2 regions of the Paenibacillus woosongensis genome follow, and region 1 is predicted to be linked to the other one. Evidence: riboswitches for the same ligand, from Rfam matches in the RefSeq annotation. Region 1 holds a riboswitch; the other holds the start of a gene.
The links. Region 1 has a riboswitch for ZMP and ZTP ahead of QNH46_RS22445 (TIGR01440 family protein). Riboswitches for the same ligand answer to the same signal wherever they lie in the genome.

Region 1 (3,407 bases):
GATGTTCCAGTTCCCGCCTTGGTTCGACTGCAATCCCGATCATGTCCGGCAGCTGCGGGCGGTCAGGAAATGGATGGGGCGGCTGCCGCTAGCGCTTGAGTTCAGGCACCAGAGCTGGTTTGCCGAGGGGATGCGCGAGCGGACGCTGGACTTTATGCGTGAGGAAGGCTGGATTCATATCGTCTGCGACGAGCCTCAAGTAGGCCTGGGCTCGGTGCCTACGGTGCTTGAGCCAACGGACGAGCGGCTGACGATCGTCCGGCTCCACGGCAGGAATGCCGCCGGCTGGACGCAAAGCGGTGCGCCCAATTGGAGGGAGATCCGTTATTTGTACCGCTATAATCGAGAGGAATTGACGGAATGGCGGGATAAGCTTCGCGTGTTGGAGTCGCGGGGGGCGAAGGAAATCTGCATGATTTTTAATAATAACTCCGGTGGTGATGCGGCTTCGAACGCCCGGGAGATGATGGAAATTCTCGGGATGGAGCCGGCGGAGCTGCCGCCTTCCCAGCTTGATTTATTTGGTGAGTAGCTGGGGATAGGCTGCAGGCACCGGCCAAAAGCTTGTCATGAGTCCTCCCATGTTCGCATATGGTTGTACAAAACCATCCTCGGACATGGGAGTGTGGCGTTATGGCTGTAGTATACGAGCGGCTGGGTGAATTGTTAACGATAGCTTTAATGGCCGCAGCTTTGGGAATGGACGCCTTTTCCCTGGGAATCGGTATAGGTATGCGCGGCGTAAGGAGCATGGAAATATTCCGGATCAGCTTGCTGGTTGCTTTGTTCCATTTTTTGATGCCGCTGCTGGGCGTCGTTGCCGGACAATATGTGGGGGAATTGCTGGGAGGGCTGTCCAAGTACGTATCCGGCAGCTTGCTTGTGCTCCTAGGGGGGCATATGATATGGAACTCGCTTTTTGGCGGCAATGAGCGGATCGTGAATTACCGTTCATTTTTTGGAATATTGCTGTTTTCGCTAAGCGTAAGCGTGGACTCCTTTTCCGTAGGTGTATCCCTGGGCATGTTCCATAGCGACCTGCTGCTGACGGTCATTGCTTTTGCCGTGTTCGGCGGGATCATGTCGATCCTGGGTCTGCTGCTCGGCCGGGGTGTAGGAAGCCGGCTGGGGGAATATGGGGAAGCTGCAGGCGGCGCCATTTTGCTTGCGTTTGGACTAATTTTCATCTTTTGATACAATGTCACATAAGATACAACCAGATATTAGCTGGAGGTGAACAGGCTTGCGAATATTGTTTGTATGCACCGGCAATACTTGCCGCAGTCCGATGGCGGAAGGAATATTCCGCAAGCTGGCGCGGGAGCGGGGAATCGATGCGGAGGTTGCTTCGGCGGGCGTGGCCGCGGTGGCGGGTCTGCCGATCTCCCGGCATGCCGAAGGCGTGCTGAAGGATTGGGGAGTCCATGACCAGATCACATCAACCCCGCTTCATGCCGAATTGATCGAGTGGGCCGATCTAATACTTACGCTGACTGCGGGGCATAAGCAGCAGGCGATAACCGCCTTCCCGGAGAAGGCGGATAAAATTTATACGTTGAAGGAATATGTCGAGGATGATGAGATTGTTCTGGCTGAGCAGGCCGAGCTTAGCCGGTTGATCGCTGATCTTGAACTGAGCCGCGCGCTGGGTCAAGCTTTGGATGAGGCTAAGGAGCAGCGGATTCGCGAGCTGCTGCAGCGGATGCCGCGGTACGACATTTCCGATCCATTCGGAGGCAGCCGTGAGGATTATGACCTTACGGCCCAAGAAATCAGTACCGCCCTGGAGAAGCTCATTGCGAAGCTCGAGAGAGAGCGTTTACGTTAATGAAAAGGCAAAAAGCGGGTTGCAATTGTGACGCGCATGTTTTATTCTTAAGTGGAATGGAAATGGATCCGATGTAACTGGCGACGATAGTGGATCAAACCACAATGGAGCATCGGAATATACGGCCGGTCGCCTGGGCAAAGAGCACGACGCATCTGCTGCGTCATGCTCTTTTTCGTCATTTCAGACAATTCGCTGCTCCGCCGCCGTCCCTATCCCTCATTATTATTAGGTATAATATAGGCAAGCTGTCTATGAAGGGTGGATACGATAATGGATAGAGAACGAACGGAGCAATCGCTTCGCGAGCAAGCGGCCGAGGTGCTGGAAGAACTGGTCTCCGCAGCTTCCCTCGGATCCGGGCATCTGGTCGTCATCGGAGCTAGTACAAGCGAGGTGGCGGGCCAGCGGATCGGTACGGCTGGCGCAGAGAATATAGCCGCTGAATTGTATGCCGGATTTGCTGAAGTACAGAGCAAGCATGGCTTTGAGCTAGCCTTTCAATGCTGCGAGCATTTGAACCGGGCACTGGTCATGGAGCGTTCTGTGCTGGAGCGGCTGGGTTTAACTGAAGTTGCGGCTGTGCCTGTGCCGAAGGCAGGCGGCTCCATGGCAGCTGCGGCATATCGCCAGCTGAAGCAGCCCTGCCTGGCAGAAAGCGTTCAGGCTCATGCCGGCCTGGATGTCGGCGAGACGCTGATCGGCATGCATCTAAAGCGCGTGGCTGTTCCTTATCGCCCAGCGCGGCGGTATATCGGGCAGGCCAGGGTGACCGCAGCCTGGACGCGGCCGAAATTGATCGGCGGGGAACGGGCGGTCTATCAGCTGCCGGAGGTGCAGGATTCGCATCTGTGCGATTGATGTTTGGAGTGTCTTCACAAATTTATTATTTTTAACATAAGGAGGATTTTGGACAATGGATCAATTGAAAAAACAAGACCCTGCAGTACTGGAAGCGATGAATCTGGAGCTTAAGCGCCAACGGAACAACATCGAACTGATTGCTTCCGAGAACATTGTCAGCGAAGCGGTGATCGAAGCGATGGGTTCCGTGCTGACGAACAAATACGCGGAAGGATATCCAGGCAAACGCTATTATGGCGGCTGCGAACACGTGGATATCGTAGAGGACATCGCCCGTGACCGCGCCAAGGAATTGTTTGGAGCAGAGCATGCCAACGTTCAGCCTCACTCCGGCGCCCAAGCGAACCTTGCGGTGTATCTGGCTGCGCTCAACCCTGGGGATACGGTTCTGGGCATGAACCTGGCCCATGGCGGACACTTGACGCACGGAAGCCCGGTTAATGCCTCTGGTCTGCTTTATAACTTTGTAGCTTACGGCGTACAGGAAGATACGTTCCTTATCGATTATGATGAAGTGCGCAAAGCGGCTTTCAAACACCGCCCTCGCCTGATCGTAGCTGGAGCCAGCGCTTATCCGCGCATTATTGACTTCGAGAAACTGGCTTCCATTGCCAATGATGTTGGCGCGCTCTTTATGGTAGACATGGCTCATATCGCGGGCCTGGTTGCTGCTGGTCTTCATCCGAATCCGGTTCCTCATGCGCATTTTGTGACA
Region 2 (3,407 bases), 2.1 Mb from region 1:
CTATAGATTTGATAAATCCAAATTTCATAAAATAATCTCTCCTTTACCTGTTTTTTATAAATCGTAATAATTACTATTTACGCAATAGCGAATATACTATGTTTTGAATTTTATGTCAATATAAATTGTAATCGTTACGATTAATGGGCTGCACCAAGCAGAATATGCGACAATGCCATCTAAAACCTAACATTTATGACCAAATAAACTAACCGTGCAAATATTAAGGTGTGCCGCGTACCGCCTTTAGGGATTATTGTCCTTGAAAATTTGAATATTACAGGAATTGAAAATTAATCGGAGATGTATTGACGAAGCGAGGGACAAATGTCCCTCGCTTGTATTATGCCCTTAAGGATAAGGAGACTGTTCAATGCCAGTCGCTTTATGTTGAAAACAAGAACTACCACCGTTAGTTCCTGGTTTTAACAGCTAACCCGCTAAACGATATAGGTCCTACAACATCCACTCTTGTTTTTGCAGTAAGGTTTTCTGCTGTGACTGTGTAACTATGGGTCCCCGCTCTTACATTTCTATCTTCAGCCTGGAAGGTAACTACATAATTTTGTTCTGAGCCCGCAGATTCGATACCTTGCTGTGTGTTGTAAATTTCTTTTCCATCGCGGAAAATTCTAAACCGAATCTGCCCAATGCCTATAACTCCTCTGACACCAACGGATACGACCAAATCTACCCGGTTTGGTTGAGAATTTACTGGAATCCGAATTGCAATCGCTGCTATGCCCGATTTTGCCGGGGAACGCCGAATCGTAAACGCTTTAGCCGGGTTGAATCTGCGACGCGGCTGTACGGCTGCTTTATCAAGAATACGTACCAAAAATATCAACTCCTTTTTTTTGATACTTCAAGATATGTAAGAGATAGAGAGAATGATTGGACAATCATATAACTTTGATATTCACAAAAAAAAGACCGCGCCTCATCAACGCGGTTTATATCCTGATGTAATGAAGTAAAGAAACCATACCGCATGATTTTGTTCATCGGCCGATGCGCGTTTGAAGCGCTCTTTAATATTGGGATCAGTAGTTTTGTCTGCGATATCCAAGTAAAAATCCACCGTGTTTTGTTCGTCTTTGAATGCAAAGTGGAGTCCGGCAGTATATTCTGAGGGGCATTTTTCATTAACGTGAGGTGTAGGCTGCCTGCCCGTTAACGAAGTATATATCTGGGAGAAGGTTTGAAAATGCCTAATCTCATCATTACGGATCTCCAGAATTTTGTTCCGTTCCTCCTCATTCGGAGCCATCCCTGCCAGCTGCTCATAACATGCAATAGCGGAGTATTCTCCATTAATTGCTCGTGCAATGTCTGCAACTAGTCCGGTATCCTTTCGGTAATAATTCGTGTAATACATGTTCCAACCACCCTTCCACAGTATTCTGACTTAACATATGCTGTACATTAGGCGATGGTGTATTTTTTCGGGATCATCGAAGTTGAAGCAAAAACAATTGTAAAATACAGGAATACTTGATATAAATGTAGTAGGTAATAAATGTATGTGTGACTGGCGTGAACGTGGATAACCACGAGGGAGCACATATGTTCATATTAGCCGTACGCCTGGGCAAAGTATTTGGTTTAGTGACCAGATGCTTTTTTTTATTTCATGCGAAAGGTCAGGTGTTGATTTATGAAAATGGCTTTCATTTTGTTTGACCAGATGACTTCGCTTGATTTGGTTGGCTTCTATGATGCTGTAACCCGAATGAGAATTCTAAACGCCATGGACAATGTGCAATGGGATTTTTGTGCCAGCAAAGAAGAGATCACAGATGACCGGGGATTAACCCTCAAAATTGAACATGTATCCCCAGACCTGTCGGGGTATGATTTAATCTTTATCCCTGGAGGCTTTTCCACAAGGCAGCTTAGGTATGATTCCGAGTTTATTGCATGGATTCAAACCGCGCGGGAGGTAGAATATAAAGTGTCTGTTTGTACGGGGGCTTTGATTTTAGGGGCAGCAGGGTTTCTGGAAGGCAAAAGAGCAACTACCAATCCCTCCGCTTACGAGCTGTTGGCTCCTTACTGCGCTGAAGTCGTGAAGGAACGTTTCATCAGGGACGGAAACATATTTACAGGCGGCGGAGTATCGGCTTCCATCGACTTGGGGTTATACTTAGTGGAATCACTTACGGGCAAAGAGATTGCCCGGGAAATTCAAGAGCAAATGCATTACCCCTACTACAATTCGCCATTTTGAAGCATGCGGCGGCGGATCACTTCCACTGCTGTAAGCCGCCGCCGTATGGACACCATGTACTTCTCAGTCCATCTACAGCAGGTCACTTGCTCTTCTCCATGACAGCAAAGTCATTGTCTTCATCATCCGCAAAGTTGAACACTCGGCCGCTAGGCATATTTACGATCTCTCCGACCTTGATATTTTTACTGATCAAGTCTTTGTGCAATTCATCGAGATTCGCCGTGAAGAACATTAAGGACGGCGCACCCAGATTCAGGACCGGTGACATCTTGGCAACGAACTCTTTATTGTGAAGAATGAGGCTAGAATTGTCATTCCATTCATCTCAAGCAAGTAGGAATTCCACATCTTTAAGACGATAAGCTATTTGCAGTTTGGCACCCCTGTTCAGCGTCAAGCCTATAAGGCCATAAATGAACTGAGCATTATTAACGATATGGCTAAATACAATCCCGTTTTATGCGGAACGATCCCTATTTCCATTGATGTACGCCATTCGGATTTGGATATGATCATGGAAGTTCATGAGCCTGATATTTTCAAAGAAGAGGTCCAGCTTCTGTACGGCCATTTGTCCGGATTTGTCCTCCACGAATTGACCGTTAGTCATATTCCGACGATTATGGCCAACTTTCGCTTTGGGGGCTTTGAATTCGAACTATTCGGGCAGGCGAAACCGGTAGAACAGCAAAACGCCTATCTTCATATGATTGTGGAACACCACCTTCTCACTGAAAATCCCCACTACAGAGCAGCTGTCATCCGCTTAAAAGAACAAGGCATGAAGACGGAACCGGCATTCGCTCAGGTTCTTGGCCTGGATGGCAACCCTTACAAAGAGCTTTTAACCTACGGAAGGGCATTAGGGATCATCCGCTAAAAAATATCCTATTGCATTTCTTGCTGTTTTGTAATACATTCATTGAGGAGTCAATCATTGACCCCTCAATGAATGATAGCATGTATATCCAACACCAAGGCAGGACCATGGGTTATAGCACCTAGGAGGTCATTACATGAGTTGCTCCGTTTCGGATCAAGAACGCGTTTTATTTCTGCTAAGAGAACTTTGCAATCAGTTTGGCCCAAAGTTTGAGCGCAACACCAATATGAGCTTGTCTCGATATGAGCTGCTGCATCAATTGTTTGAGACGGACGAGATGACGCAGTCCAC

Region 2: another riboswitch for ZMP and ZTP. It lies ahead of QNH46_RS07525 (DJ-1/PfpI family protein); the one in region 1 lies ahead of QNH46_RS22445 (TIGR01440 family protein).

The regions. Positions count from the first base shown of each region.
Region 1 covers NZ_CP126084.1:4,870,403-4,873,809, reverse strand. Annotated here, with positions in the region: gene QNH46_RS22460 (DUF72 domain-containing protein) at 1-532, shown strand, start outside; gene QNH46_RS22455 (manganese efflux pump MntP) at 634-1,194, shown strand; gene QNH46_RS22450 (low molecular weight protein arginine phosphatase) at 1,244-1,828, shown strand; ZMP/ZTP riboswitch at 1,892-1,974, shown strand; gene QNH46_RS22445 (TIGR01440 family protein) at 2,102-2,689, shown strand; gene QNH46_RS22440 (serine hydroxymethyltransferase) at 2,745-3,407, shown strand, end outside.
Region 2 covers NZ_CP126084.1:1,709,169-1,712,575, reverse strand. Annotated here, with positions in the region: gene QNH46_RS07540 (metal-binding protein ZinT) at 1-28, opposite strand, end outside; gene QNH46_RS07535 (exosporium protein C) at 413-838, opposite strand; gene QNH46_RS07530 (ferritin-like domain-containing protein) at 944-1,378, opposite strand; ZMP/ZTP riboswitch at 1,518-1,600, shown strand; gene QNH46_RS07525 (DJ-1/PfpI family protein) at 1,658-2,230, shown strand; partial or broken gene QNH46_RS07520 (VOC family protein) at 2,313-2,540, opposite strand; gene QNH46_RS07515 (DUF4269 domain-containing protein) at 2,580-3,113, shown strand; gene QNH46_RS07510 (MarR family winged helix-turn-helix transcriptional regulator) at 3,250-3,407, shown strand, end outside.